Roseiconus lacunae: one gene and its partner. The protein of the gene in region 1 interacts with the protein of each later gene in a pairwise test. Links are inferred from orthologs where the notes say so. Each region holds a gene or a part of one and is shown in the gene's direction. Other genes may lie near its edges.

What was found.
Region 2: the proteins of FYC48_RS14290 (region 1) and typA interact in binary tests that used the Escherichia coli proteins (3 or more experiments, as listed by UniProt). The link is inferred for Roseiconus lacunae from one-to-one orthologs.

Annotation. Positions count from the first base shown.
Region 1 is NZ_VSZO01000010.1:33,241-48,550, reverse strand. Bases 4,338-7,292 are described here. They hold FYC48_RS14290 (class I SAM-dependent methyltransferase), read left to right. Parts: upstream 4,338-4,645; coding sequence 4,646-6,940; downstream 6,941-7,292. Other genes in these bases: FYC48_RS14295 (DUF3311 domain-containing protein), read right to left, coding at 4,338-4,354. In the rest of the region: FYC48_RS14310 (alpha/beta hydrolase-fold protein), read left to right, coding at 1-1,605; FYC48_RS14305 (DUF1569 domain-containing protein), read left to right, coding at 1,901-2,359; FYC48_RS14300 (sodium:solute symporter family protein), read right to left, coding at 2,493-4,085; more of FYC48_RS14295, read right to left, coding at 4,088-4,337; FYC48_RS14280 (hybrid sensor histidine kinase/response regulator), read right to left, coding at 7,386-13,250; FYC48_RS14275 (class I SAM-dependent methyltransferase), read left to right, coding at 13,579-15,030; FYC48_RS14270 (NfeD family protein), read right to left, coding at 15,218-15,310. UniProt on the Escherichia coli protein: Specifically methylates the guanine in position 2445 (m2G2445) and the guanine in position 2069 (m7G2069) of 23S rRNA. Methylation occurs before assembly of 23S rRNA into 50S subunits.
Region 2 is NZ_VSZO01000009.1:275,953-291,267, reverse strand. Bases 6,570-9,529 are described here. They hold typA (translational GTPase TypA), read left to right. Parts: upstream 6,570-7,102; coding sequence 7,103-8,956; downstream 8,957-9,529. Other genes in these bases: FYC48_RS28145 (hypothetical protein), read left to right, coding at 9,489-9,529; FYC48_RS13780 (Na(+)-translocating NADH-quinone reductase subunit A), read right to left, coding at 6,570-6,658. Also shown: FYC48_RS13810 (FAD:protein FMN transferase), read right to left, coding at 1-483; nqrF (NADH:ubiquinone reductase (Na(+)-transporting) subunit F), read right to left, coding at 520-1,740; nqrE (NADH:ubiquinone reductase (Na(+)-transporting) subunit E), read right to left, coding at 1,797-2,435; FYC48_RS13795 (NADH:ubiquinone reductase (Na(+)-transporting) subunit D), read right to left, coding at 2,457-3,083; FYC48_RS13790 (Na(+)-translocating NADH-quinone reductase subunit C), read right to left, coding at 3,087-3,905; FYC48_RS13785 (NADH:ubiquinone reductase (Na(+)-transporting) subunit B), read right to left, coding at 3,892-5,190; more of FYC48_RS13780, read right to left, coding at 5,309-6,569; more of FYC48_RS28145, read left to right, coding at 9,530-10,016; FYC48_RS13765 (hypothetical protein), read left to right, coding at 10,303-10,845; FYC48_RS13760 (STAS domain-containing protein), read left to right, coding at 11,084-11,449; FYC48_RS13755 (sensor histidine kinase), read left to right, coding at 11,452-12,138; FYC48_RS13750 (hypothetical protein), read right to left, coding at 12,279-13,337; FYC48_RS13745 (glycosyltransferase family protein), read left to right, coding at 13,820-15,016. UniProt on the Escherichia coli protein: A 50S ribosomal subunit assembly protein with GTPase and nucleotide-independent chaperone activity, required for 50S subunit assembly at low temperatures, may also play a role in translation.

The DNA of each region.
Region 1 (15,310 bases):
CGTGACTGGGCGATTTACGTGCCCGCACAGTATGATCCGAAGACACCGGCCGCGCTGATGGTCTTTCAAGATGGCGAACGCATGCGCAAAATTGACGGTCGCTGGCGAATTCCGATTGTGTTCGACAATCTGATCGCGCGGGGGGAGATGCCACCGACGATCGCTGTGTTCTTGAACCCAGGGCACGATCAATCGAAGCCTCGCCAACGCAACCGTAGCAGCAATCGCGGTTTTGAATACGACAGTCTCGGCGACCGATACGCTCGGTTTCTGACCGAGGAGATTCTTCCGGTGGTCGAGCAAAAGTACAACGTCTCTTCGGATCCTCAGCGGCGAGCGATTGGTGGTTCCAGCAGTGGCGCGATCTGTGCATTCACCGTCGCCTGGAATCGTCCCGATCAATTCGGAAAGGTTTATTCCAACGTCGGTAGCTTTACGCATTTGCGCGGCGGAAATATCTATCCCGGTCTGGTTCGCAAGACGGAGCCCAAGCCGATTCGGGTCTACATGGCCGATACCAGTGGTGACGTCGACAACGCATTCGGAAGTTGGCCGTGGGCGAATCAGCGAATGGCGTCGGCTCTAAAGTACATGGGATACGATGTTCGCTTCGATTGGGCGGAAGGCTATGCACACAATGCTGACTATGGTAGCAGTTGCTTTCCCGATGCGATGGCATGGCTCTGGCGAAACGAAACTCATCAACCGGTGGTCGATACCAGCGACGATCTTGGCGGAGATTATCCGTTGTTACGATTGTTGATTCCCGGCGAAGGCTGGGAGATCGTTGCCAAAGATCTGGGCTTTGCCGACGCACCGTGTGCGGATGCCGAGGGGAATTTTTACTACAGCGACATGCGGGCTCCGGCGGTCTATCGGGTCGACGCTGGTGACGGGCAGCAAACTAAAATCGCGGACGTACCGGTTAGCGGTCTGATGTTTGGCCCAGATGGCTTGCTATATGGATGCCAAGGATCGAAACGTCAGGTTGTCGCGATTGATCCGGAAAATGGAACTACCAAAACGGTCGCTTCCGATTTGCGCCCCAACGATCTTGCAATTACAAAGGACGGAACTCTGTTTGTCACCGAAACGCCGACCAGTCGAGTCCTGCGAATCAATCCGGGAAATGGAGAAGTCGTCATTGCCGACGAAGGAATTAACAAACCGAATGGCATCGCGCTGACGGCCGATGGGGGAACCTTGGCGGTTTCTGACTACGGAGGTGATCGGACGTGGACTTTTCGCGTCAATGCCGATCAATCGCTCGACGCCAAGATGCCAACGATGCCGATGCGAGTTCCCATCGATCCAGAAGGCGAGTTTAATTTCAACGAGCCTCCTCCGCGTCAGGCAACCGCAAAAGGCGATGGCATGGCGATCGATCGAGCCGGTCGGTTTTATGTGACCAGTGAACTCGGCGTACAAGTTTTCGACCCTAGCGGACGGCCTTGTGGTGTGTTGCCGAAGCCCGATCCGTCAAAGCCGCTGACCAGTTGTGTGTTGGCAGGTGAGGGCCATCGCTATCTGTATGTGACCAATGGCAAAACGATTTATCGGCGGTTGGTCAACGCGGACTCGAACAAGCCAGTCGCCATACCATAGGGTGCGTCATCTGGCGACCGATCGCAAAAACCGTGGGCCGGATGCGGTGGCGTCGGCCCGCATCGAATCGGTAATGATCGATCACGCAAAAAGCGGGTTTTACGGTCGATGTCCGTGCCTCACGGGGCTTTGTTCGAATCATGCCAGCACCTTAAAAAATCGGCTTCAGCCCATCGGCGTCAACCTGCCGTGCGTCGGATTGTCCGGTGCGACCGAATGTGGGTGTTCTCGATGGGCTAGCGATGGGACGATTGGTGAAACGATTCTTTCGTCACTTGTCTCGCGAGAACGGTTCATGTCTACGTCTCATCGAAAGCTACATTTTGATCGTCTTGAAGAAGCGGTCGCCGAAGTCGAGCGTCTTGCAAAGGTCCCTGTTCAAACGACGGGGAACTTTACTTTTCCGCAAATCGTCGAACACTTAGCGACCGCATTCGACATCTCATCGGGGCATCAAACGCCGCCACCGGTGCCGTGGTTGATCCGCGTCGTTGCTCCGTTGATGGCCAAACGCGCCGCTCATCGTCCGATGAAACCGGGGCTCAAATTACCGCAAAAGGCGCAAGCATTTTTTTGGCGTGACGCAGAGCAGCTCGAAGACGCGCTTTCACAATTTCGAACCGCTTATGAGCGTTATCGTTCGATCGACACGCTGCCGCGGCATCCCTTGTTCGGTAACCTCTCGCGAGAAGATAACGAGCAGTTGCAGTGCCGCCACATGGAACTGCACCTTGGGTTCGTGCACCCGCAGTAAGCTCGTTGCCTTTCCCGGTGCTTCGTCTAGCCCAAAACTATGGGATTGGCTGATCAGCGTTTGCCCCGGTTATTACACCGAAACCGTGGCGAACGCCAATCGGCTAGTCCTAACTTCTGAGGTTTTCGAAGCACTAGGCGAAGAATTTCTTCAGGGTCGCTTCGTTAGGCTTGGGGGTGATCAAGGAGACGACCACCATTGTGATCAGCGAGCTGGCGAGCATCGCAACGACCGGCATTAGCTCATACTCTTCGCCGCCAAGAGGCAGTTTCAAAACATAAGTGCGAAGGGCGTCTTGCTCGAGTGCTTGGTAGAACATGTAGCCCCAGCTTGCGATCGCGGCCAAAACGCCGGCGATCGCACCGGCGGCTGACAGGCCACGCCAATAAAGCGCCGCAAAGACGATTGGGAACAACGCGCTGAAACCGCTGAAACACCAAACGCCCATCGCAAAGACGCTTTTCGGGTCAAGTAACCCGAGTCCGTAAGTGACCGCCACAATTGCGATGATGAACAGACGAGTGTAGAGCACCTGTTGGGCATCGGTAACGTTCTCTTTGCCTTTATAGTGCGTCAATATGTCGTTGGTGAAGATGGTGCCCAGACAAAGAAACTGACTGTCGAGGCTACTCATGATGGCCGCCAAGATTCCGGCTGCCAGCAGACCGCCGAGCACTTTTCCGGTCTGTGTTTTCACCAAGAACGGCAGGACCGTGTTGGGATTGTTTGGTAACGGTGGCTTCGGAGGAATCAGATCTCCGGTCGCCCAGACGCCGACCAATACACAGGGTACCCAGACAATCATGATGAAAAGCGGGTGACAAATCACCGGAACTTTAAACGTATTGGCGCTCTTAGCTGTCATCCAGTGTTGGAACAGGTGCGGAAACATCCCGACCGACAACGGGATCAGCAGATAAGTGAAGAATTTAGTTTTGCTCATCTCCATTCGAGTGAGCTTTTCGGTTGGTACCGAATCGGCGAGGACTTGCAAGTTCGCCATCAGGCCATCTTGTCCACCCAAGCGATTTGCGATGACGTAAAACGTCACGACGCCTAAGATCATAAATACGATCGTTTGCAGTGTGTTTGCCCAGGTCGTCCCACGCATTCCGCCGAAGAAGACGTACACCAGCACGACCACACAGATAACTAGCGATCCCATCCATGGCGGGATTCCACCGTGCAGCGCCATGATCGGTTCGCCCGCGGGATTGAGCGCCGGAAATAAATCGGGGGCCAATCCGGCGGTCAGCGATTGAACGACGGAACCGGCACTGATCACGCCGATCAGCAGGTACGGAACGACCAAACCGACCAGAATCGGAAACAGTAGCAGCCCGATAAAATCGCTATCCAATCGATCGCGGAAGAATTCGATTTGGGTGGTGTATTTGTGACGCCGGGCAAACTTCCAAACCTTGACACCGATTAGGAAGAAGCAAAGCGAGTGAATAATTCCACTGCTGCTGGCCAACATTCCATAGACGCCGATGCCCTCTTTGAAGGCTTCACCGCTGCTGCCGACCAAGGCGAACGCGGTCATCGTCGTTCCAAAGATGCTCATGAGCAACAGGAATGGGCCGATCGAATGGCTGGCAACTTGGTAGTCCTCTTTCGTACCCTTGAAAAGGCGTCCCGAAGAAAGTCCTAAGATCAGCAGGATTGCCAAATAGATGATGATGATGATCAACTGTGGCAAGCCAGGATGGTTTAACGATTCCATGTTCACGCCCCCTCATCGTTGGCGGCAGCTTTCGAATCGCCCGCGACACCCACCGTGTCGTCGTCATCGAGCGGCCATGCGATCACGGTCGCCAACGCCCAAGTGAGGCTGGCACCGATGGAGATGCAGGCATGCCAAAACAGGCCGATCGGCATGAATCCGAAAACGAGCGTGTCGCTTTCCCAAAACCAGTTGTCTTGATGCAGAATCAACAACAGCACCACCAGTGCTGCGATGATCCATGGCCCGCGAGATGGATGACTTGACATGCCGTTTGTCCGGTCGAAGTTGATTGGCAGGATGGATGGAAGGGTCCGACAGTGTACTCCCATCGGCAACGATCATGGTAGCCGGGACAGTGTTGCCGCCAAGATTGAATCGGGATCCAATGAGAAGTAACCCCTCTAAATCCGTCTTCGCTCGACCGGTTTCAATCATCTGATGAAGATCGGCAAAGAATTCTTCTCTCCGCCTGAAACTCCTTGCCGAAAACGAAATCTGTTTCACCAGGGCGAACCATCGCGCGGTGGAAATTCCCCAAAAACGATACGCTGGACCCCGTGGACACGAAACTGAATCTTATCGCGACCTGCGTCTTTGGCCTCGAGGCTGTCGTTCGCCGAGAGTTAGAAACCTTGGGCGTGCAAGGCGAAATTGCCGGAGCCGGCCGAGTGCAGTTTCAAGGCGACTGGACGTTGGTGGCGATGGCAAATTTGCACCTTCGGTGTGCCGATCGTATCCTGATCCAAGTCGCCGAACTCCCCGCAACCGATTTCGATTCGCTTTTCGACGCAACCGGTGCAATCGATTGGGCCGACTGGTTGCCCGTCGATGCCGCCTTTCCGGTGGGGGGGCGATCAATCAAGTCGACCTTGACCAGTGTTCCCGCGATCCAGCGAAGTGTGAAGCGGGCTGTCGTCGATTCGATGGTGCGTGGTCACGGAACTTCGCAGCTTGAAGAAACAGGGGCGGTCTACAAAATTGATGTTTCGATCATTGAAGATCACGCGACGCTGACGCTTGATACTTCTGGTGCGTCGCTTCATCGCCGTGGCTATCGAATCGAAGGTGCCCGGTCGCCGCTGCGTGAGACTTTAGCGGCGGCGTTAGTTCAATTGAGTTATTGGAAACCGGGACGCCCGCTTCTTGATCCGTTTTGTGGGACCGGGACGATCCCCATTGAAGCGGCGCGGATCGGACTGAAGATCGCACCCGGCATCGACCGGGAGTTTGCCTTCACGGCCTGGGCTGCCGCGCCATCGGACCTTGTGGAGGACTTGCGGAGTGATGCGGTCAAGGGACAACTTCAAACACTGGACGAACCGATCTTAGCCAGTGATCTCGATGGTCGAGTGGTCCATATTGCCCGCGAGAACGCCAAGCGAGCAGGGGTTGATGGCGTCATTCATTTTCAACGGAAAGACATCCGCGAGGTTTCGACCAAACGACGGTTCGGGTGCTTGATCACGCATGCGCCGTTTGAGTTTCAATCCAAGGAACGAGAAATACAGCCTAAACCGTCATTGCCGGATCGTAGGCATCGCCCCAAAGCGAATTCGGAAAAGTCGGACATGTCGCGTCCCTCACATGAATCTCGTGAGTTGGATTCGTTGTATCGGTTTCTTCCCGAGGTCTTTCGAGGATTGCCGACTTGGTCGCACTACGTTCTGAGTAGTTATCAAGGGTTCGAGCGGGTGCTTGGAAAGTCGGCTGATCGGCGTCGGAAGCTGTACAACGGCAAGCACGAAAATACGTTCTATCAGTTTTATGGTCCAAAGCCGGTGGTCGAACAGCGGCAGCATGACGATGAAGTGACAACCTTGGTTCATGCGGAGGGATCAGCCGCGTTTGGACAGTTAGGGGACAAGGCGGACGAGCAGGCTGAGCTATTTGCCGCGCGACTTCGTAAGCGTGCCCGACATTTGCGGCGATGGCCAACCCGACGTGGCATCACGTGCTTTCGTCTCTACGAACGTGACATTCCAGAGATTCCGCTAGTCGTCGATCGCTACGAAGATCATTTGCATATCACCGAATATGAACGACCGCACGATCGTGATCCCGCACAGCACGCCAACTGGCTTGATCGGATGGCGAAGACAGCGGCGGAAACGCTTGAGATCAACGCAAGCAATGTACACTTTAAGCGTCGGGACCGACAAAAGAACTTCGTCCAGTACGAAAAAGTCGATCAAACGCGGAACCGTTTTCAAGTCAACGAAGGCGGTTTGAAGTTCTGGGTCAACTTGGATGATTACATCGATACCGGGTTGTTTCTCGACCATCGTCAAACACGTTCGATGGTACGTGACTTAGCCAAGGATGCGTGGTTTCTAAATCTCTTTGCCTATACCGGTTCCTTCACGGTGTATGCCGCCGACGGTGGTGCACGCAGGACGACGACAGTCGATCTCTCGAGTACGTACACGCGTTGGACCTGCGAGAACCTTCGCTTAAATGGTTTCTTAAACGATCAAGACGCACCAGACGAACGTCGGTATGCCAGCCAGTCCGATGCCAAACATCAAGTGTTCGCGATGGATGTCTCGAAGTTTATCGAGGAGCATCCTGCCGGAGAGAAATACGACGTCGTTGTCTTTGACCCGCCGACGTATTCTCGCAGTAAAAAAACTGACAATGACTGGAATGTCCAGCAGGACGCGATCCCGTTGTTAAACAAGTTATTGCCACTGGTCCGGCGAGGCGGGGTGGTCTTCTTCTCCAACAACTTCAGACGATTCAAGTTCGATGCTTCGGAGTTGGATGTGAGTGAATGCCACGAAATCTCTTCCCAAACGGTACCCGAGGATTTTCGCAACCGCCGCATTCATCGCTGTTGGCGAATCGTGCGATAGCGTTTGGTAACGCCGTCTCGTCCGAACGTTTGGGAGCTTGCCGATCGACCGAGGACGCTAACCGGCTATTGGACGGGAACGATGCCAAACGCCAATTGGCTAATCCTCATCTCAGAGGTTGGCAAGGCACTGAGCAGAGAATTGCAAATTGAACATGGCGAAAGTTAGATTGAAGAAGACATCGAATGGTGAGGCGAATGATGAAACCGGCCGATCTGTCAGAGCGATTGCTTGATTTGGCGGTGCGTGTGGGGAAAGTAGTCGATGCGTCGCCGGGGACTCGGTAGGGAAAGCATATCGCGGGGCAACTGGTTCGAAATGGAACTTTACCTGCACCAAATAACGAAGAGGCTTGTGCGGCAAGCGTCGTCGAGATTTCATCCGCCAAGCTCGCGTTACGCTCTAAGTGACAAAACTACAATGGTTTAAGGGACGACCAGAAATTTCAGTCGTTGGATTCGTCGACCAACAGATTGATGTAGCGTTCGATTTGATCAAGTTTTTGGCTGACAGTTTCGAGATCCGATTCGTGTGCTGCTTCTTCACAGCACTTCGCCAGTTCCGTCAGCTTTGGCAAGCCGACCGTGCCGCCTGAACCTTTGATCCAGTGAATCTTGGTAGCTACGGCATCTAAATCATCACCACGGAACGAGTTCCAAATCGCCGGAAGTTGCCCATGGACTTTGGTGACCAAGTCAATCGCGAATTGACGCATCCAATCATCCGGAAGGTGCGGTTTGCCGTCTTCTAGCGACGAATCGACGAATGGTTCTTCGGCAGATTCGGCGACCGGTTCGGTCAGTATCTGCGACGAGGTTGCTTGAGATTGTGATGAGTGTTTTGGCGGCAGAACGCTGATCGTTTCGTTTGCCCAGTGTCGTACTTTCTCTAGGACGAGGTCTAGGTCGAGCGGCTTAGAAAGGTAGTCACAGCATCCCGCTTCGCGACACTTATTGTCGTCACCTACCATCGTGTTCGCAGTCATTGCGACGATCGGAATGGTGAGTCCTGCTTCACGTAGCTTCGCTGTCGCGGTGTAGCCATCCATCAACGGCATTTGCATGTCCATCAAGATGACATCCACTTCGCGTTCGATGATGTCGTGACGGTCGTTGACGAAGTAGTCGACGGCTTCCTTTCCGTTTTCAAGTTTCATTACCTTGGCGCCGGCGTTGCTGAGTAGGCGATCGATCAGGTCGCGGTTGGTCGCGGCATCGTCAACGACCAGCACCCGAGCGCCCGTGACGGTGATCGTTTCCCAGCGAGATTCGGCATGTCCGAGGGCAAGCTTGATCGCTTCCATTCGTCCGATCATCCGCGTACCCTGAACGAGCGGCGTCGCGATTTTTAGCGTAAACGTACTGCCGACGCCGGGGGTGCTGGCGACCGTCAGTCCACCGCCTAATGCTTCTGCGAGGTGTTTGCTGATCGAAAGCCCAAGACCCGTACCGCCGTATTTCCGGGTCGTGGACGTATCAGCCTGAGCGAAGGGGTTGAATACCTTCGACATCTGTTCTTCGTTCATGCCGATACCGGAGTCTTCGATTGCGATCGACAACGATGGTTGGGGGGAATCTTCGAATTTGATCACCACGTCGATGCCGCCTTCGTTGGTGAACTTGATGGCATTGCCGAGGACATTCGTGAGGATTTGTCGCAATCGTGTCGGATCGCTCATCACGTATTCCGGAATATCGGACTCGGCCAACAGAGAGATTCCGATTCCCTTTTGTTGTACTTTACCGGAGAGTGATTTGATGACATCACCGACGATCTTCACCGGTGTGCACTCAATCTGCTCGACTTCGATTCGCTCGGCTTCGATCTTCGAAAGATCCAGGATATCGTTCAGCAAGTGCAGTAGATGGCTACCGTTGCTATGGATGGTTTCGAGTTGAAGTCGCTGTTCGTCCGGTTCACAGACCACACCACGCAACATCAATTCGGTGTAACCCAAAACAGCGGTGATGGGTGTGCGGATTTCGTGGCTCATTCGAGCTAAGAAATCACTTTTGACTTGATTGGCGTGCTCTGCGGCGTCCTTGGCTTCTTGTAAGTGGACTTGGGTTGCCCGCAAACGATCCGCCGTTCGTTCGATTTCGACGTTTCGTTGTTGGAGTGTCGCCGTTCGTTCGGCGACCTTTCGTTCCAGTGTTTGGTTTAAGTCTTGTAGTTGGCGAAATCCGTCAGCCTTTTCGAATGCCGCGCCGGCGGCCGACGACAAGTAGTTGGCAATTCGCAGTTCGTCGTCGCCGAACATTCCCATCATGAATGAATTGGCGACGTAAATATGCGCCGTTACCTGGCCGCGGACTAAGATCGGGCAGCACAAGAATGTTCCGTAGTTTTGTTTCTTGATGCCAGCCGAGTCACCGGAGGTGGTTTCAATGATGTTTTCGAAGTCGCAGACAATGGCGGACCGTTGTTCGTCCGATTGACGAACGATATCGAGGTCAAATTGGGCTTGGAGTGAGTCGCCGATCCAATTGCCGTCGCGATCTTTTCGGATTAGCAAGACACGATCGCCACGTAGCAGACGTGACGTTGCTTCGATGATTTCATGATCAATTTCGGATTGATCGGTGCAGACCGCAATCTTGCGGCCGGCTTCGAGCAACGCGTCGAAGCGATCGACCAACGAGACGGACGACTCCTGATCGGTCGCGCCGACTTCGGTTTCATATTGCAGCATCGCTTCGCGAGCCGCATGCAGTTCTTGTTCGTCAACCTGCCAATTGGTTTCGGCCGCCAATTCGGCATACATCAGTGTGGTCTGGATTTCTTCCAATCGCGCGCCTTGGTTGCGAGCGACGATTAGCGATTGACAGAGATAGCTTTGCGCACTCCGGACGCGGCCTGTCAGTGCACAGACCGCGCCCATTTCACGAAGAGCGTGGGGCAATTCGTTCGTAAATTTCCTTGAAATGCGGAGTGCTTTCCGGGCCGCGGAACGCAGTTCACGCAGTTCGCGTCGACGTATCGTGGCGATCTTTGCCGGCTGGGTTTCAATTTTTCTTCGCAGAGCCGAGACGTGCCAAGCAAAGCAGGGACTGGTGTAGGCATTGAACACGGACGCGGCTTCGGCGGTCTTGACCGCTTCGCCAAGTGATTTGGCAGCTTCGGTATAGTTGTCCCGATAGTAATGAAACACCGCGTGGGCGAGTTTGACGTGGCACTCACGCTGGGCGTCATCGACATCACGGCCGACTTCGATTTGCAGGACGTCTTGGGGAATGTTACCGAGCGAAGCCCGAGCCCAAACATCGACGATATTGCCGGTTCCCTGAAAGTCACTTCTTCGGACGGCGGAACGATAGTTGGTTTTCGCGTGTTCAAGGGCCTCGGTGAGGTGACCTTGACGATAGAGCGAGGCGGCGTACTGATACCGTGCCGTGTGTACTTCCCAGAAGTCGCCGGTTCGTTCCAAAATCGAAACTGCTTGACTGGACTCGTGAACGCAGTCTTCGAACTGGCTGGACGAATACAGCAGGATACTTAAAAAGTGCCGGGACTGGCCTTGTCCCCAAATGTCTTGCAGCTTTTTTCGAATCTCAATCGATCGCGTCGCATAGCGTTTGCCTCGGTCATACCAACCGAGCAAGCTCATTGCGGGGGCATGTTCGCTGTACGCTTGCGCGAGCGTCGTCGTCGGACGAAAGCCTTCACCGCGATTCATCCCGCGCAAATGTGACCAGAGGGTGTAGTACTTGTCTCGCGTGTACCAGTAGCCATGCGCGATATGGCTATACAGTTTCTGCCGCAGTAATTCGGATTCGTCCGGTTGTCGATCACCACCGTGAGTCAATCGTGGGAAATAGGTATGCAGTGATTGGACGGTGATTTCTCGCAGCAATCGCATGCCGAGTTGAACGCGATTGTTGCAAATCGGTTCACCGAGGCGTCGGAGAGCAGCCTCGTAGTACTCGACCGCCTGGACTTTGTTTCCGCGTTTAAACGCAAGTTCCCCTAAGCGAGTTGAGACGACCGCCTCGTCATGATCGCTAATCGCGCTGACGGCACATTTGGCCAACCACTCTTGGGCCTGATCGTATTCGCCTTGGAGCATCACCACTTCGCTCATCATCGATTCGATGCGATGGCGAGTTTGCGGGTCAGCGTATTGCTTGGCTCGTGACGCGATCTCGAGTTGTCGTCGCGCGCTGCTGAGAGAAAACTCGGCTCGGGCGGCATCTGCGGCGGCAAGCGCGTGTGGCAACGCCTCGCGATGCATGCTCGCTTCGTCAAAATGGTATGCCAAATCGTAGTGTGCGTTGCCTTGCGTTCGGGCGAGGTAGGCTCCGATTTGGCCGTGCATCCGTCGTTTGACGTTGGGCTTCAAGTCTTTCAGGACGGTTTCCCGAATTTTGTCATGCGCGAACGCATACTCACCGTCCGGTTTGCTCCAGATTAGTCGCTGACGGCGAATGTCGGCGATCAATGAAAAGCTTTCTTCAAGATCGATCTTCGACAGCGTCGCGACCGCATCGAGCGTGAACGTGCTTCCGATTACGGCCGCGGACTCAAGAAAACGAGCCGCCAATTCAGGTAGGTTCTTGATGCGTCCGGAAAGGACTTCGCCGGCGCTTTCGGCCGTTTGGAAGTCGGCCAAGTGATCACGATTGAGCACCCAACGTTCTTGTTCGGAAACTAAAACCGATGATTCGACCATCCCACGAAGCACGGCCGAAGCCATGAAGGGGCTGCCTTCGGCATAGTCCGCGATGACGCCAATGGCGTCGACCGGCAAAGCCCCGGCCATCGATTCACACAGTCGTCCGATGCTGGTTCGATCAAGTGGTCCGAGCGACAGCGATTGATCGGGTCTGGCGATTTCGCGGATGCGATTGGCTTGACCTTCGTCGGGACGCGACAACAGCAAGAGCAGTTGATGTGAGGCATCACTTCGGGTCACCCGCTGTAGCACACGGATCGACTGGTCGTCCATCCACTGGCAATTGTCGAGGGCAACAACCACCGGTTTTTCGGCGCTTCCGAGTCCGGTGAGTAGGGCGGCGAATGCGGTCAGAATCCGGCTTTGACCTAACGCTTCCGGACCTGAGAGTCTTCGTCCGGTCCACTGAAACACGTGAGCCAACTTTGGCATCGCGGTGACCACTTCTTCGCGATAGTCCGACATCAGTTCGGCAAGGCGTTGGCGCAACACGTCATCGGTTTGGCAAACTGTGGCGAGTCGATCGATGACCTGCATCCATGGTGCGTTCGGTTCACCGGTCGCTTGATCGGTCGAGTCACCGTACAAGACGATACAGCCCAGACGTGTTGCCAAACGCGACATTTCTTGGGTCAGTCGGCTCTTGCCCATCCCTGACGGAGATGCGATCAAAATTTGACGCCAAGCACCTTCAAAGATCAAGCCGAGGTTATCGCCCAACGCACGCATTTGCGCTTCACGACCGACGAAGGCCGGGTCGACAAGACCGGCGCGGGCGTCGCTACGACCGATGACGACGGAGGCATCAGGCTCGTCGTTTTCGATCATCTGCAGAATCGCCAGCGCGTCGTCGAGCGCCGCTGCCGCAGACTGATACCGCTCCCGAGGCTCTTTCTGCGCCAGACGCTCGACCATTTCGGCGAGTGGCGACGGGGTGCTACTGGGAAGTTGTCCCGTGTCGAGGTCTTTGGTGGAATGCTGAAGCAGGATCTCACTGATCGTTTCGGCGTCACAGACCGGTCGCCCGGTCAACGCCGCGAACATCACCAAGCCGACGGAGTAAAGGTCTGACGAAGGACCGATATCGTGCCGGATAATGCCAGCAAGTTCTGGAGACGCAAAACGTAGCATCTCGACGCCAAAGGAACTGTCCGGGTAAGCCAAATTGATCCGCCACAGCGGACCATAGCCGGCAAGGACGGCGTGACCGTCGTCACGAAGCAAGAGGTGAGACGGCCGGAAGTCACGATGGATGCCACCCTGTTTGTGGATCTGCACCAATGCCTGCAGGATGTCTACCGCGATCCGCGTGACTTCCAGCGGCGGCAATGGTCCGTCGCGCAAACGATCCGCGAGCGACGTGCCTTCATAAAACGGATACAGAACCTGCAGTTCGTCGTCGACCCATCGATGCGTGATCAGTTTGCAGTAATGTTCGCACTCAACCTTGCTCAATAGCCGTACTTCGTTGTCGAAGCGGACGCGAAGGTTGTTGGGAAGGATCGAACGATCGATTCGGCGTAGCACATAACGACGTCCCGTCTGGTCGTCTTCAACCAGAAGGCTATCTGCATCCGGTACATCCGCTAAGCGGCGCACCAAATGAAAGTGTTCGTCGGAAAGGTCGTGCAGGTTCATTTCGACTGAATCGAGGGGGCCCGATCGGTGGATGCGCACCTCTGGCGCGTACGAGCTGTTCAATCGAGGTGGGGCCTCCCCGAATCCAATGTTTCGCTCACTCAACACGAAACAGCGGTTGCAGGGCCATTGGGGTGGTTTTTACTCGGATACCCGTTGGCTCTAGACAACAGTAGGTCTCCGCTTCTTTACCGAAGCCGTAACTTCTTCGAGGGTTCGCCCTCATTGACGACGCACCGCCAAATCAAAGACTGGTAAGCCCGACGTTGATCCCTAATGATGGGATCAATCACTCGAAAACTCGTTCGCAACACACAGGGGGCATTTCATGTCTGCGATCGATATAGCAACTCCCGTTACCTGGGAGTCGGATTACGCTCAACGCGTCAATCCGGAATTGATGAATCGACTTCTTCACCAGGCCGTCCCGGTGCTTCAGTGGACCGATTGGCGGATTACAAAAGTTGAACGCGGCTATTGCGAGTCAATCTTGCCGTTAAGTGTCCCGACGACCAACCAACATGGCACTCATCAGGCGGCGTTGATTTCATTGTCAGCCGACTACACCGGGGGCATGGCGTTGACGACGCTGTTGACGGGCGTCCCTCTGACGGGCATCCATCGCGGGCATCCCGATCAGTCCGCGTCGCTTTGGTTGGCGTCGATGGATGTAAAGTACGAAAACCCAAGTACGAGTCATTTGCGTGCCGTTTGTCGGATCGATGCCAAGACCGCCGATCGAATCAAATCGCGGTATTTCGGTGGTCGAGTGGTACTCGCAACTCTGACGGTCGAGTTTTTCTCCGAAGACAACGACCGAATCGCCGTTGCCGAGATGAAGTACTTTGCCCAGGCGACCGCAAAACTGTTGGGGGATCGTCCCAATGGCGAACGATCTTCGTTGGCGAAGTTGAATATCAAGAAGTCCGCGCGTATCATCTCAGGACTTCGTGCCAAGTCAGGCCAAAACCAGGGACACTGGATCAACCGTGATGATGGGACAAGGATACGAGTCGATGGCGGACATGATATGTTTGCCGCCGGAACGCACGGAATACTACAAGCCGAGCGGCTACAAAAAGTATTGCCACAACTTCAAGCGATGGTCGCCGCGCGGACAAGCAATGCTGATGAAGTCTTGCAATCGATGCCGGAGATCGAGCAATTGATTATGCTCGGCGCGGGATTGGACATGCGGCCGTTTCGTCTTTCCAATGCACTGCAAGGGGCAACGGTCTTTGAACTCGATCTCCCTGACATGCTGACCGAACGCCAGCATGTCATCGGGCGAATGGAGACGCAGATCGGTGGTGTTCATCAGGCACCCGAACGATATCAGCTAGCGGCTGATTTTCTGCGAATGGATATTGGCAGCAAGCTTCGAAATCACTTCGCGTTTTCGCAGACGGCGGCGACACTGGTGATCTATGAAGGTTGCTCGATGTATTTCGATCATGAACAAAATGTCAAGCTTTTGTCATCAGTCATGCGGTCGCTCAAGAACCCAGCAAGTCGACTCTGGATGGACTGTGTGACACCGGCTGTGATCGACTCCAGCACCGGCGATCCTAACATCCAGGCATTCATCGATCAGATGGAAGGGATCGGAGAGAAGTTTATCCATGGTCCGAAAAACATCGATGACTTTCTAGGCCAATGCGGCTTGGTTCTTGATCGGCAAGTGACCGCAGGGGATGTCTTGGATGACGGTGATCCTACGTTGGCGGAGTATCGTTTCGTCACCGCCCGCCGTGATAGTGTGGGGCTGCCGCCTGCCTAGGTGATTACTTCGATCTGCCCTCGGGCTTCGTCAACCTCTGAAATGAGGATTGGCCGTATGGCGTTCGCCACGGTTTCGGTGCAACCACCGGGGCAAACGCCCGTTGGCTGATAAGCCGAACCGAACTTTCGGTCTTGGCGGAGCACTGGTTGTTCTTTGTGACACGTCAATGTCGTGCGTCGAAGTATCAGGATTCTTCCTGAATCTGGCGCACGACAATTCGGGTGCCTTGCTTGGCGATGATTTGTACCCGTTGTCCGTTTTCGATGAAGTCGCCTTC
Region 2 (15,315 bases), on another replicon or contig:
GATTTGCCGAAGCTTCTCTATTTCGCCATCACCGGGGACCGTGTTGGTACGTTCGGTTGGGCCGAAACTCCATGCGTTCACGAGTGGGCCGACAGTGACATCAAAGGCACCATCCGTTTTCCGCGAAACTTGCTGGGCAAAGTCGACGACTTCGGCGAAGGGGGCGCTTACCGAGAACCAATCGGTGCTCGAGGACTCGTTAAATCGCGTGATCTCGGACGATTCCAAGTAGGTCGACATCTCGTCGTTGACTTGCCGTAGCTCCGCGTCGATCGAAATTTTCAAGGTATTGTCGTCGACATCGTCGGCGCCGACGACCTTGACCATGTAGCTCGTACCCATGGTCGATCCATTGAACTGGCGGAGGTCAGCGTTTGATTGCGCCGACACCGTCGCTCCAGAATCGAGTGCGGTGAGTAAGAACGCCGCGATGTAAAAAAACGCGGCGAGTGCAAAGCTTCGCCGCGCGTGATGGATTGTCATGTGACAGTTATCGTGTGGTGGGGAAACTTGCGGTTCCTATCCGCCGAAGTCATCGTACATGATGTTTTCCGGCTCGACACCCAAGTCGTCCAACATCTTAAAGACGGCGGCGTTCATCATCGGGGGGCCGCAGATGTAGTACTCGATGTCTTCCGGAGCCGGGTGCTTGCTCAGGTAGTTTTCCAGTAGTACTTGGTGGATGAACCCTTGGTATCCGTCCCAGTTGTCTTCTGGCAACGGATCGGACAACGCGATATTGAACTTGAAGTTCGGGAACTCTTCTTCGATTTCACGGAAGTGATCGATGTAGAACAATTCACGAAGACTTCGACCACCGTACCAGTAGCTGACTTTACGGTTCGTCTTACGGCGTTTGAACAGTTCGAAGATATGGCTTCGCAAAGGAGCCATCCCCGCACCACCACCGATGTATACCATTTCAGCATCGGTGTCTTTGATAAAGAACTCACCGTACGGACCGCTGATGGTCGCCTTGTCACCGGGTTTAAGCCCGAAGATGTAGCTACTCATTTTACCGGGCGGCAACTCGGGATTCCGAGGCGGCGGGGTGGCGATCCGGACGTTTAGCATGATGATGCCTTTTTCGCCCGGATAGTTTGCCATCGAATAAGCGCGAATGACTGGCTCATCGACCTTCGAAACAAACCGCCAAATGTCGTACTTATCCCAGTCCTCGTGGTATTCCTCTTGGACCTCAAAATCTTTGTAGTTGACGACGTGAGGAGGGCATTCGATCTGAATGTAACCACCGGCCTTAAAGTTAACGTCTTCGCCTTCTGGCAGTTCGAGGACGAACTCTTTAATGAAGGTCGCGACGTTATCGTTGCTGCGAACGGTGCATTCCCACTTCTTGGTTTCGAACGCTTCGGCCGGGACTTCGACAAGCATGTCTTGCTTGACGGCGACCTGACACGAAAGACGATCACCCTCGGCAGCTTCCTTCTTGTTGATGTGATCTTTTTCAGTTGCCAAGATCTCACCACCGCCTTCGGTGACTTTCACGCGGCACTGCGCACAGGTTCCACCGCCACCGCAGGCACTGGAAACAAAGATCCCAGCGTCGGCGAGTGCGCCGAGAAGTTTACCGCCGGCTGGTACTTCGATCTCTTTCTGATCGTTGATCAGAATTTTGACCGGGCCGGAAGCAACAAGTTGCTTTTTGGCGAGCAAAATGACGACCACGAGTGCCACCACCACCGCGGTGAACATCAGGACGCCAAGAAAGATGGTGGCCATTTTCGTCTCTTTGACTGATTAAATATTTAGGAATTCAAGGAGGGGCTGGCGGCGGATTACAACTGGATTCCGCTGAAGGACATAAACGCAAGCGCCATTAACCCAACCGTGATAAATGTGATGCCCAAACCGCGAAGCGGGGGTGGAACATCGCTATATTTCATTTTTTCTCGGATACCGGCCAGTGCCGCGATCGCGAGGGCCCAGCCGATCCCGCAGCCGACACCATAAGTGCACGATTGGGCAAAGGTGTAGCTGCGTTCCTGCATGAACAGTGACGCACCTAAGATCGCACAGTTCACCGTGATAAGCGGCAAAAAGATTCCCAGCGTGTTGTAAAGCGATGGGACGAACTTGTCCAAGAACATTTCCAGGATTTGGACCATCGCCGCGATCACGCCGATGAAGCTAATGAATCCCAGAAAGCTCAGATCGACGGTGGCAAAGTCAATCGTTTCCGTCGACACGAATCCGTTCAGCCAAGTCAGCGCGCCTTTCTTGAGCAGCAACGAGTAGATCAACTGGTTCGCCGGGACGGTGATCGCTTCGATCACGATCACGGCGATGCCGAGGCCGATGGCTGTCTTGACGTTCTTGCTGATTGCCAAGAACGTGCACATTCCGAGAAAGAATGCGAGTGCCAAGTTTTCGACGAAGATGGCTTTCAGCAAAATGCTGAGGTGTGTTTCGATCACATTTTCCATGATTTCGTTCCCTTACGCCTCTTCGATTTGTTCGGGTTTGTACGCGCGGATGATCCAGATCAAAAGTCCGATCAAGAAAAACGCGCTCGGCGGCAAGAGCATCAGGTTGTTGGGGTTGTACCAACCACCGTTACGATCGAGTGCCAGGATTTCGTAGCCGAACAGCGTGCCGCTGCCGAACAATTCACGGAAGACCGCGACGAACAGCAAGACCAAGCCGTAACCTAGGCCATTGCCGACACCGTCGAGGAAACTGACGCCCGGTTTGTTTTTCATCGCGAAGCCTTCGGCACGTCCCATCACAATACAGTTGGTGATGATCAAACCGACGAAGACGCTAAGCTGTTTGCTGATGTCGAACAAGAACGCCTTGAGGACTTGGTCGACGACGATTACCAGCGACGCGATCACGGTCATCTGGACGATAATCCGGATGCTGCTGGGGATGAATGATCGGATGGCACTGACAGCCAAGTTGCTGAATGCCGTGACCAGGATCACGGCGATCGCCATCACGATTGAGGTTTCTAACTTGGTCGTGACCGCCAAGGCACTACAAATCCCGAGGATCTGTAGGGCGATCGGATTGTTGTCGATCAACGGATCGAGCACGACCTTTTTCGCTTGTGGTTCTGCCATGTCTTAAGATCCCGACTGGTCGGATTGTTTGTCTTTGAGTTGCGAGATGAATGGGCCATAGCCATTCTCACTCGCCCAATAGCGAAGCAGGTTCGTCACGCCTCGGCTGGTAATCGTTGCACCCGATAGGCCGTCGACGGCATAGACGCTTCCCGACGGGGCGGGGCCCTTTGCGACGATCGCGGCTGGCTGGCCTTCGTCGTCGTAAAGTTGTTGGCCTTCCCACTGGGCTTTCCATGCCGGATTGTCGACTTCACCGCCAAGACCCGGCGTTTCGGCGTGTTGGTAGAATGTCAGACCCTGGATCGTCTGCAAGTCACTTCGCAACGCCAAGTAGCCGTACAGGGTCGACCACAATCCTTTGCCATAAACCGGCAATACGATCTGCTGAAAGTCACCTTCGGAACCGGGCTTTTTTACCACGTAGACCTTGGCAATCTTTTCGCGGCGATCGACACCGGGATCGTAGACGACGTCGGTGATCGCGATGCTGCTGTCCGGTTTCTCGGCGGCTTCACGCGGATCGTAGTCGGCCGGATCCATGTCGGTGACGTACTCACCGGTTTCCAAGTCCACCAGCTTTTCGCTAATCCAGCCGGTCAACTCTTCGATCTGTTCTTTTGACAGCTCGGCCGCCGGCAGACCATATTCGCCGCGAGCCAAACCGGTCGCGTCCAAAATGTTCTTTTGGCGGTCGAGGACTTTATTCTGTTCCTGCCGGTCACGCAGGCCGACAGCGGCGACGCTGACGACGGCGGAGCAGACCACACACAAGATCGTTGCGGTCAGCAGGGTTCCGAGCATTGAATCACGTTGCGGCATAACGAGCCATCCTCCGGCGAACATTCATGGAGACAACGAAGTAATCGATCAGTGGGGCGAAGACGTTGCCGAACAGAATCGCCAGCATGATACCTTCGGGGAACGCCGGGTTGATGCAGCGGATCAGCACCGTCATGAACCCGATCAAACCGCCATAGATCCATTTTCCAGTTTCAGTCATCGAGGCGCTGACAGGGTCAGTCGCCATAAAGACCAGTCCAAAGGCCAGACCGCCGACGGCAAAGTGCCAGTAAAACGGAACGTCCATCATCGGGTTGGTGTGGCCACTGACGCCATTAAGGAACAGTGCCGTTGCGGTCACGCCGCCGAGGACGCCGGCCATGATTTTCCACGAGCCGATGCCGGTTCCGATCAGGATCGCCGCACCGATGAAGCACATCAGCGTGCTGGTTTCGCCGACGCAGCCTTGAATGGTCCCAAGAAACGCGCTGGTCAGGGTGATCGGCTCGGTCCAGGTGACCGGGTCGGCTTGGCCGAGGGCATAGGGAACACTTTGCAACGACGCGATCGCGGCGTTCGTTTCGCCACTCGGGTCGGGCGTAGCCGCGGCCATTTGGCCGAGGGCCGTCGCACCGCTGAAACCGTCCACCGCCGTCCAGACTTTGTCACCACTGATTTGGCCGGCGTAGGCAAAGTACAAGAACGCACGACTGGTCAATGCCACGTTCAAGAAGTTCCGCCCCGTGCCGCCGAACACTTCCTTAGCGACGATCACCCCGAACGAGATCCCCACGGCGACTTGCCACAGCGGAATCGACGCGGGCAACGTCAGGGGAAACAGCAGACCGGTTACCAAAAAGCCTTCGTTGATCTCGTGCCCGCGTAGAACACTGAAAACCAACTCGATGTGTCCCCCGACGAACATGCAAACGATGTACATCGGAAGAAAGTGGATCGCCCCCAAGAAGAAGCAATCCGTGATGTTGCTCGGATCGTTGGCGAAGCCGAGCCAGTGGTGGAAGTCGTAGTAAAGTCCGCCTTGGTAAAGCTCTCCGGCTTCGGCGGCTTGTTGGATCGCCAAGTTTGCTTGGTAACCGACGTTCCACATACCGAATAAGGTCGCTGGCACGAGTGCCATGACCACTGTGATCATCATTCGCTTCAGATCGATCGTGTCGCGCACGTGCGTTTTGCCATGCGCGACTTCGCCCGGTGTGTACAAGAACGTGTCGAGCGCCTCGTACATTGGATACGCGATCTGCAGCGGTCCGCCCTTGGCAAAGAGCGGATGGACTTTGTCCAGAGCATCGCGAAGTGCTTTCATTGGTTACTCAGTGTCCAAAAAATTTCGGGTGATTTGGATCGATTCAGAATTGCCGAAATCAAATGCTGGAATCGATGGCGGCGGGCGCCAATCGTTGAACGGGGGAATGATTGCGTGGTTAGCCTTCACGCTCGATCGTTGTCAGGTTCTCGCGAAGCAGGGATCCGTATTCATACTTCCCGGGACAAACGAACGTGCACAACGCCAAGTCTTCTTCTTCAAGTTCGAGGGCGCCGAGCTGTTGGGCTTGATCGGTGTCGCGGACAATCAACGCCCGCAGCAATTGCGTCGGCAGGATGTCCAGTGGCATGACCTTTTCGTACGTCCCCAATGGGACCATGGCACGCTCGCTGCCGCCGGTCGAGGTCGTGAAGGCAAATTTTTTCCCGGGCAACATCGCCGACGCGAACACTCGCGTGGTGCTGTACTTATCAAACCCGGGCATTTGCCAGCCGAGGAATTCCCGCACGTCGCCTTCGGCAAGCACGGAAATCTGCGTGTGGAATCGGCCCAGGAACTGATGCGGGGCGATGGCGGTGTGCCCGTTGAGCACCGAACCGGAGATCGGGCGAACTTTAACATCGCTGTCATACTCCCCGTCGATCAACTCGGTCACCGAAGCGCCGAGACGGGTTTCTAGCAAACGCGGTTTGTCGATGACCGGGCCCGCCAGCGAAATCACGCGGCGAACGTCCAGCTTGCCGGTTGTGATCAACGCCCCGATTGCGATCACGTCTTGGTAGCCGAGGTACCAAGCCATTTTGTTCGGACCGACCGGGTCGAGTTCGTGGATGTGCGTGCCCACGAGCCCCGCGGGGTGTGGACCGCCAAACTCGGTGACTTGAACGCCGTTGACCCCGTCACCGGGGATTTCGGATCCCGGAGCTTTACAAACATGTACGGTGCCTTCGGTCAGCTTAGTGAGGGCTCGAAGGCCGACGATGAATTGGTCCTTTCGGTCCGCCATCGCCGTTGCGGGGCAAGCCGCAAGTGGGTTGGTGTCGATCGCTTGGACAAAGATCGAACTCGGCGTCGTTCCGGGCGCGGGGATCTTTCCAAACGGGCGTGTCCGCAGTGCCGTCCATAGACCGCTTTCGGTCAGCAGGGACGTCAACGCTTCACCGCTCATCGAGTCCAAATCGCCGACGTCAAAGGTGACGCTGTCACTTTCGGCGGGCGAGGGATCAACGTCGATGATGATCGCTTCAAATTTTCGTTTCTTTCCGCGGATGACGTCCGCGACCGTACCGGCGGCCGGCGACGTGTAGGTCACGCCCTCGGTTTTCTTGTCCGTGAACAACGGTTGACCGAGTTTGACCTTGTCACCGGGCGACACCAACATGGTTGGCTTCATTCCGATGTAATCGTCGCCAAGTAATGCGACCTGTTTGACAGGCTTGGCAACTTCAATGTGCTGGGCGGGATTGCCGAGAATCGGAAGATCCAGTCCCTCTTTGATCGTGATCATATGCCTAGGGAGAAGCGGTGGGTGTGCATCCGTCGTCGACACAACAAATCACCGAAGAGCCGGTGGATTCACGCTCGAACGTTGTACAAATGCAGGAGGACTTTGTGATTTATTTCACAAAGTTGGTGCTAGTCAAAGCCCGCGACGACGAATCGCAGGCGTTTCGGACTCTTCACGTGGTTGCTGTGCGGAATATTACAACTCTTTAGTGAACCCGCAAAGGGCAGGTGCTCGATGTTCAGACACTCGTCGATCAATCCTGGCTTTTAGGGTAAGTAAGTTTCCGGTGCCCGCGGGTTAGCGATGCGATCTTCCGCAAGATCAAGTTTTGCAAGATCTCGTCGTTTATCCCTAGGGGCACAATTGATCTGATACGTGTCGTTCCGCCCAGCCAAACTCTCTTCGACTTTGGCGCAAAGTCTTCACCAACACGTTTTTGTTACCTTGTCTCAGTCCGAACCACTTGCAGTTTCCGAACAAGACGGCGCATCCGAACGACGTGCCGATATTCGGAATGTCGTCATTATCGCCCACGTCGACCATGGCAAGACGACCATGGTTGACTGCTTGCTGCGACAGAGCGGCCAGTTCCGTGACACGGAATTGAAAGGCGAGCAGATTTTGGACTCCAACGACTTAGAGCGAGAGCGTGGGATCACGATTCTGTCGAAGAACATCGCGATCAGTTATCGGGACGTCAAAATCAACTTGATCGACACGCCTGGTCACGCCGACTTTGGCGGTGAGGTCGAGCGAGTGGTGCGAATGGCTGACGGTTGTTTGGTGTTGGTCGATGCCGCCGAAGGCCCGATGCCGCAGACGCGCTATGTTCTGGAAAAGGCCCTCAACGCGGGCGTCAAACCGATTATCGTGGTGAACAAAATCGATCGGCCCGACGCACGGTCTGCCGAGGCGCTCGATGAGGCCCTCGAATTACTCGCCGAACTCGGTGGGGAAGATCAACTCGACTCGGTCGCTTATGTGTTCGCGAGTGCGAAAGCTGGGTTTGCGACCGACGATCCGGAGACGCCGAGTGAAGACATGCGGCCGCTACTCGATCTATTGGTCGATCACCTTCCGGGGCCCGTCGTCGATACCAAGTCTTCCCTGCGGATGATGGCGACGACGTTGGACTGGAGCAAATATGTTGGCCGAATCGCGATCGGCCGAATCGGTGCGGGAGAGATCACCGAGGGGCAAACGATCGATTTGCACCAAAAAGAGGGCGTGGTCAAGCACAAAGTTGCTGGCTTGTATGTGTTTGATAAGCTCGGGCGAACGAAGACCGAGACGGCCACTGCCGGTGACATCGTCGCGATCGAAGGTCTTGAGGGTGTCGAGATCGGTGACACGATTTCGAAGGTCGACGCGAATAATCCCTACCCGCGGTTGGAAGTCGATGAGCCGACGCTGGAAATGGTGTTCGCGGTCAATTCGTCACCACTGGCCGGACGCGAAGGCAAGTACGTGACGACGCGTCAGATTAAGGGCCGGTTGGAAAAGGAGTTGGAGCGGAATGTCGCCCTGCGGGTCGAAATGATCCCGGGTACCGAGGCCTACGCGGTGAAGGGGCGCGGCGTATTGCACCTGGCGGTCTTGATCGAAACGATGCGGCGCGAGGGATACGAGCTGAGCATTGGTAAGCCACGTGTGATTAACCGCGAAATCGACGGCAAGCTTCATGAGCCGTTTGAGCAACTTCGGGTTGAGGTTCCGACCGAGGCAATGGGGCCGGTCATGGAGTTGGTCGGCCTGCGACGTGGCGCGCTCGAGGAAATGAAGCAGCGTGGCGAGTACAGCTTGCTGCGTTTCACCATTCCATCGCGGGGGTTGATCGGGTTGCGAACGCGATTGCTTAATGCGACTCGTGGGACCGCAGTGATTCACAACCGTTTCGATAGCTACCGTCCGCTAGAAGCCGAGGTTCCCCGTCGATCCAACGGTGTGTTGATTTCGATGGTCAGTGGGAAGACGATGCCGTTTGCCCTGTTCGGGTTGCAGGATCGTGGCGAATTTTTCGTGCCCGCCGGGATCGATGTCTATGAAGGCATGATTGTAGGCGAGAATGCTCGTGACAATGACATCACGGTGAATCCTTGCCGCGAGAAAAAGCTGACCAATATGCGTGCCTCTGGTAGCGACGAAAATGTAATTTTAAAGCCGCCGCGCGATATGTCGCTCGAAATGGCACTCGAATACATCGAAGATGACGAACTGGTCGAAGTGACACCGGAAAGCATTCGGTTGCGGAAGATCCTGTTGAAGGAATCCGAACGCCGTCGCGAGCGGCGAAGCTAGGGAATTCCGGATCGATTTCAGGGTTAACCGCATGGCGTTCGCCACGGTTTCGGTGCGTTAACCGGGGTTAACACCCGCGGCTAATGACTCGAACCCGTATTTTCAAATGGAACGAAGTGCTGGGGTGTTCCAAACGGTTTGAACCAAGCCGTTGCCGCGTGCGTAATCGTGAGGGATAATTGTCGTCAGAATCCCGTCGGCGTTTCAAGCTGCCGTGGGCCTTCGGCTGCGTTTTCCCTTCCGTCGCGTGATTGAAGGCTGTCGATTTTTCCCTACCGCCTGGCGCCTTGCCACCGACTGTTTTTCGCCACCGACTGTTTTCTGCCATCGGCCGGTCTGGCCGCCGGTTGGGAGACGTGGTGTGGAATGGACGGTGTCATGCCTGTGCCGGAGTCCCGATAAAATACGGGGACGCGTCAATCGTCATCATCGTATCCCCTGGAATATCTCGCCCGTATCAACGCAACTTCAAGCCTCGGTCGTAGGGTGCCGATTGTCACCCCCACCTTCCTTCTACCCACACAAACACTCGATGACCAAGACAACTTTTACATTTTGCCTCGGTATTTTGGCCGCCTTTTCGTTGGCAATCGTTCCCGGCTGTGGCCAGTCGTCGACGACGACCGTCAGCGAGACCGAAACGGCTGAGCACGATCATGAAGATGGTCATGACCATGGTGATCACGCCGGTCACGACCACGGCGATCATGACGATGACCATAGCCATGACTTTAAGTCGATTGACGAAGTTGTCGCCGAGGTCACCGAGCTGAACAAGGAAATCGCCAAGCATATGAGCGATTCGAACCCCAGCTACGCCCACGGAGCATTGCACCACGTTGGCGAGGTGTTGATCGCCGGCGAAGAGATGGTCGCAAAAATGGATGACTCGGAGACCAAGGCTGCGGCAAAAGCGTCGCTCGAGTCATTGATCAATGACTTCACCGCGGTCGACGATACTTTGCATACATCGGATGAAAATGTTGATCCGGTGGGTAAGTACAACGAAGTGAAGGAATCGATCCAGAAATCGATCGACGAATTGAGCGGCGTGGAATAATCACGTTTGGCCATTGCTTCTAGGGGCAAGTTTATCCGGCGCGGTGTAAGCCGTGATGGGCTTACGCCGTTCCCCGCTGATTGCTTCAAGGATAACGGGCGCCGTTGACCCTTCGTTATCCGCAGAGCGTTAGCGGAAATTCGGCGGGAGCGACAACGCTTCTTGTCAGGTGTTCAACGGTGGCTGAAACGCTGTGTCTGTTAACGCCGTCCGCTGTAGTGGCAATCCAGTGTTGGTACGCTGGATTATTAAAGCTGAGTCGCTGTTATCTGAGGGGCGATGGTAGATGAAGATGTTTATTGGTTTGATTCGATTCACATTTGTCGCCGTGCTCGGCTGCGTTGTCTTGGTCGGGTGTGATTCGGCCGAGCTGGCAACGACCGATGCCAGTCAGGATCGACCTCAGGCGACGGCGCCGGAGTTGTTGCTTTCCGAAGCCCCTGAAGGAGAGGCAAAGACGCCGACGGAAATCAAAGAAGCTGAGATGGAAAACGAAGTCGTCGTGATCGCAGGACGGATCGACGCGGGGGACAGCGATCCGTTTCAGCCAGGCGAGGTCGCGTTTATGATTTCGCAACTTCCCGACGAAGATCACGCCGGTGGCGATCCCGAACACGCTGATAATTGTCCGTTCTGTAAGCGGAAGTTGGCGATGGCTCCCAAGGCGATTGTTCGATTTGTCGGTGCCGACGGAAATGTGATTCCGGGCGATGCACGTACTGCACTGGGGATTAAAAAAGGCGACGTGGTGTTGGTAACCGGTTCGGCGACATTCAATGCCGACATCGACACGGTGATGGTCGACGCGACGAAGCTTCATCTGCGTTAGTCGGCTGTTTCACATCGGCGAGGTCTGCTTTCTGCGGTCGGCAATAATTGCCGGGCTTTCCCAATGGGAGAAGGCTTCCTAGTCGGGGGAACGATCCGCCGAGAATCTCGTCCCGAGAAGGGCCGCCGAATTGCCCTGGGCCGTTCGGGCTGGTACTCTGTTGGGATCGAAAGGGGATGTGTTTTGAGCATCCATGAACTTTCGCTGGCCCCTTCATCTACTCATAGCAGCATTGTCAATGTCGGCCACCACAACGGAAAATAACGGCGAAGTCTTGGTTGTCGGGTTTATGGACAGCAAGATTCTCGATAGCCAACGAATTGAGCAGGTCGGCCGGGAATTGCAGGAGGCCGTACCGCAAGCGATCAACAAGAAACTGTTGTTGAACTTTCGAGGCGTCTCATTCATGTCGTCGGCGATGATCACGAAGTTGGTCATGCTGAATAAGACTTGCAAGGCTCAGAGCGTGAACCTGAAGTTTTGCGAGGTCTCTCCGAACGTCCTCGAGGTCTTCAAAATCACCAACCTCAATAAGCTGTTTGACATCCAAGCATCTGAGGAAAAGGCGATCTCTAGCTTCGAAAAGAAAGGTTGGTTTAGCTGAGGATGCCACCCTCACAGCCCCCCGGTGGTGGCCTTCCGGCCGCGTCAGAGCTACTCGATCTGGAACGTTCGCAAATCGCGCATGACTTGCACGACTTACTGCTTCCGTTGATCTTTGGTGCCTCGGCGACGGTGCAATCGTTGGCGGCGAAAGCAGAGTCGGCAAACGCCGATAGCGACGTCGTTTTGAGTGATAGCGCTAGGCAGCAACTTGGCCAAGTCAACGATTGGTTGCGTGAGGCACTGTCGCTGGGCCGAAATCTACTGACCGAGATCTACCCACCAGAACTCGAGAGTCTCCCCTGGTTGATGGCAGCCAGGGACACCGTGGCGAAGATATGCGGTGCCAACCGCGATGTCACTTGGCAGGTCAGCGAGGGGACACCGCTGGCGGATCCCGATTTGGATCGCAGTGTGGCGACGTCGGCGTATCGGATTCTGGTCGAAGCGGTTCGCAATGCGGTCCGGCATGGCGAAGCGTCAGCGATCACCATCAAATGCGACGACGCGAGGATGGTGGTTCAGGATCATGGTAAAGGATTTGATCCGGAAAGCGTGCCGACCGGTCACTTCGGAATTCGTGCGATGAAGGGGCGAGCCGCCTTGGTCGGGAATCGCGTGGTCGTGGATTCGTCTGTTGGCGGCCCAACCACGGTCACGCTGCACTTTGATTGCGCTCCCGTTGATTGATCGGCGAGTTAGCGAGTGCTTCGTCAACTTTCGAAATTTGGATTAGCCGTATGGAGTTCGCCACGGTCTTGGTGCAATCACCGCGGCTAAATCCCATCGGCTGATGAGCCGACGGGCGGAGATTTAAGATGGTCGGCGCACTAGTTGCTGGCGTTGAACGGGCCGAAGTTGGCGTACGGTTCTCGCCCGCTTTTGACGACGCCCCAGGGTTGAATTTCCTTCGTCCAGACGTCTCGGTATTCACCGTCGCGGTCGCGGTACTCGGCAACAAATTTGACGCTGTTCATGCGGGCGAACGCGTAGTGCCAGCGGTCTTTGCCGTTTAGCTTAATCGATTCGATCAGCAAGAAGACTTCTGGGTCTGTGCCCTGCACAAACGTGTAAATTGCACCGTCGACGATGTCGGAATCCTGATCGCCGTAGCGATAAATTGGTTGGGCGAGCAGTCGAAGTTGGCGAGTGACTGATTCACGATCTGTTTTGGTGATCTGAAACCGTCGTGCGATTGAGCTGAGCTGTCGCGTTCGGCGGGGTTTCGTTTCGGCGACTTCCGGTTGTTCGGGGACTTGTTGCCAGGAAAGACCCGGATCCTGGGAACGCATGACGGTGCGGCCTTGTCGTTGTCCTTCGATTGCTTCGGCGCAGAGTGAATGAAACTCGTGTGATCCGTGTGTCATCGGTGAATACCACTGATAGATCGATCCGATTACTTGTGGTCTCCCATTGTCGGTCCAAAGGTAAACGTTTCCGTAGATCTCACCCGCGACCGGGTTGGACCATCGCAGGACCGAGCGGGGCTGGAATGCGAACTGCCGAGCCGGATTGCTAGTGGGATAGAATTCGTAATTCTTTGCCGCCTCGGTCGTGATTCGCAGGGCGTGATCGGCGTTGCTGTGCGACCGATCGTTGGATGACTGATCGTTGGATGACTGATCGTTGGATGACTGATCGTTGGATGACTGATCGTTGGATGACTGATCGTTGGATGACTGATCGGTGCGTGTCGGGGGTTCGTCGGCGGTTCCTTTTAAAGCGAACGTGGTCACGGCGAACATGATCACGACGCCGATGGATCCACGGCGTGAAGGAGATGCAATCACCATCGTAATGTCGTCCTTTGTTTCGCTGTCACGGTCCGGTTTTCGACTCGCGATTTCGGTCGAGTGTTTCGGTACGGCTAAAAATCGGGTGTGGCCCATCAGCCGTATTTCGTTGGCTAGTGCTTCGTCAACCTTCGAAATTAGGATTAGCCGCATGGCGTTCGCCACGGTTTCGGTGCAATCACCGAGGCGAACGCCCATCGGCCGATGAGCCGAACTCGAACATTTGATCTAGACGGAGCACTAGGTTTGTTGCGGCAGGATGCTTTTCCAATACGTTCTAAGTGACCGCGGACTCGAAAACAAGACAAAAGGTCTAATTTGTAGTGTGTGGCCAGTCGCGATTGATCGCAGGCCGGGGCGTCTTACCAACCTTTGGCGACCAATGCTGGCCGGCGATGAGCGACCGCGTCGACATAGACCGCCGTTGTGGTCCCTTTGATTTCCCCTCTTTGTCGGGTCGTGCGGTCCGGGGTTGATTGTCTGTGTCGATCAACGGAAACTCTTCTCTGGCCTTGATTTCGGTTTGCCGATGTGGCAAACGCCGGCACTGGATTCCCTTTCGCAATTGGCGGTGCACCATGCCTGACTTCTTTCAGCACGAACTGATCACAACCATTCACGACTTGCGGACTGGCGGGTTGGATCAGATGGAAGAGATGTTGGTGGCCGCGACACAGGAGTCCAAGGTCGGCTTAGTTTTGCCGGTGACGGCATCGGACATGCGCGCCGAACCCTTTGACAAGATCGTCGCAGAGCTCGCCGGTGCCGACTACGTCGACACGATTGTGGTGACGCTTGGGGTTGCTCCCGATGAATCCGACTACCAGGAAACGCTACAGAAAGTCGCCTCATTGGGGTCAAGGTGCAAAGTGTTATGGACCGACGGTCCAAAAGTGCAGGGGATGTATGACGAATTGATCGATGCCGGGATTCCGGTCAACACACCCGGCAAAGGGCGTAGCGTGTGGACGGCGTTCGGATACCTGCTTGCAGATCCGTCGATCGAAGTCTTCGCACTCCACGACTGTGACATTGTGGACTACGATCGGACGCTGTTGTCACGATTGTGTCTACCGATGGTGCATCCGGCGCTCGACTTTGAATTCTGCAAAGCGTATTACGCTCGCGTGACCGATCGAATGCACGGCCGAGTGGTTCGGTTGTTGGTAGCGCCGCTGCTGCGGGCGTTGATGAAGATTTACCCCAGTAACCGATTTGTTCATTTCCTAGCGAACTTTCGATATCCGCTCTCAGGTGAATTCTCACTGACGCGAAATCTGGCGAGAACCAATCGGATTCCCAGCGATTGGGGGCTGGAAGTCGGAACGTTGGCAGAAGTGTTCCGCAACACCTCTTTGAAGCGTGTCTGCCAAGCGGACTTGTGTCGTTTGTATGAGCATAAGCATCAGGACGCTTCGTTGCACAACAAGCAGGCGGGACTGATGAAAATGGCGACCGACATTTTGACAACGATCTACCGAACGCTTGCCAGCCAAGGCGTAATTTTGGGCGACGGTGCGTTCATCACCTTGCGGAGCTTGTTTTTGCGCACCGCTCAGGACTGTATTCGACAGTATGCCGCCGATGCACGCGTCAATGGCTTGGATTACGATCGCCATGGCGAAGAAACGATGATTGACGCGTTTGCAACTTGCATCACGACGGCCGCCGAAGTCTTTCGCGCCGACCCTAACGGGGCGGAAGCGATTCCGAACTGGAGTCGGGTGCGAGCCGCGTTTCCAGATTTTGTCGATCGTCTCCGCGACGCGACGTAATGCATCGGCATCGTTGGATTTACCGGAGCGCGGCGGGCAGCGGGACCTCAACGATAGCGGAATCTCATGCGTGCATCGCGATTCACCTTGCTTGCCGCGTGCTGTTTGATCGGGACGTTGACGCTTTGTTCGGAGCCGTTGCGCGGTAGAACCGTAAAAACCAGCACGAGTTGCCCCGAATCTGTGCGATGGCATCGGCGTCTTGCTGGACAGCTCGTTGGACCGGTGAACAATGGACCGGTGATTGTAAGCAGTGGGCCTGTGAACAATCGGCCGCAAAGCATTGGGAGCGGTCGTCG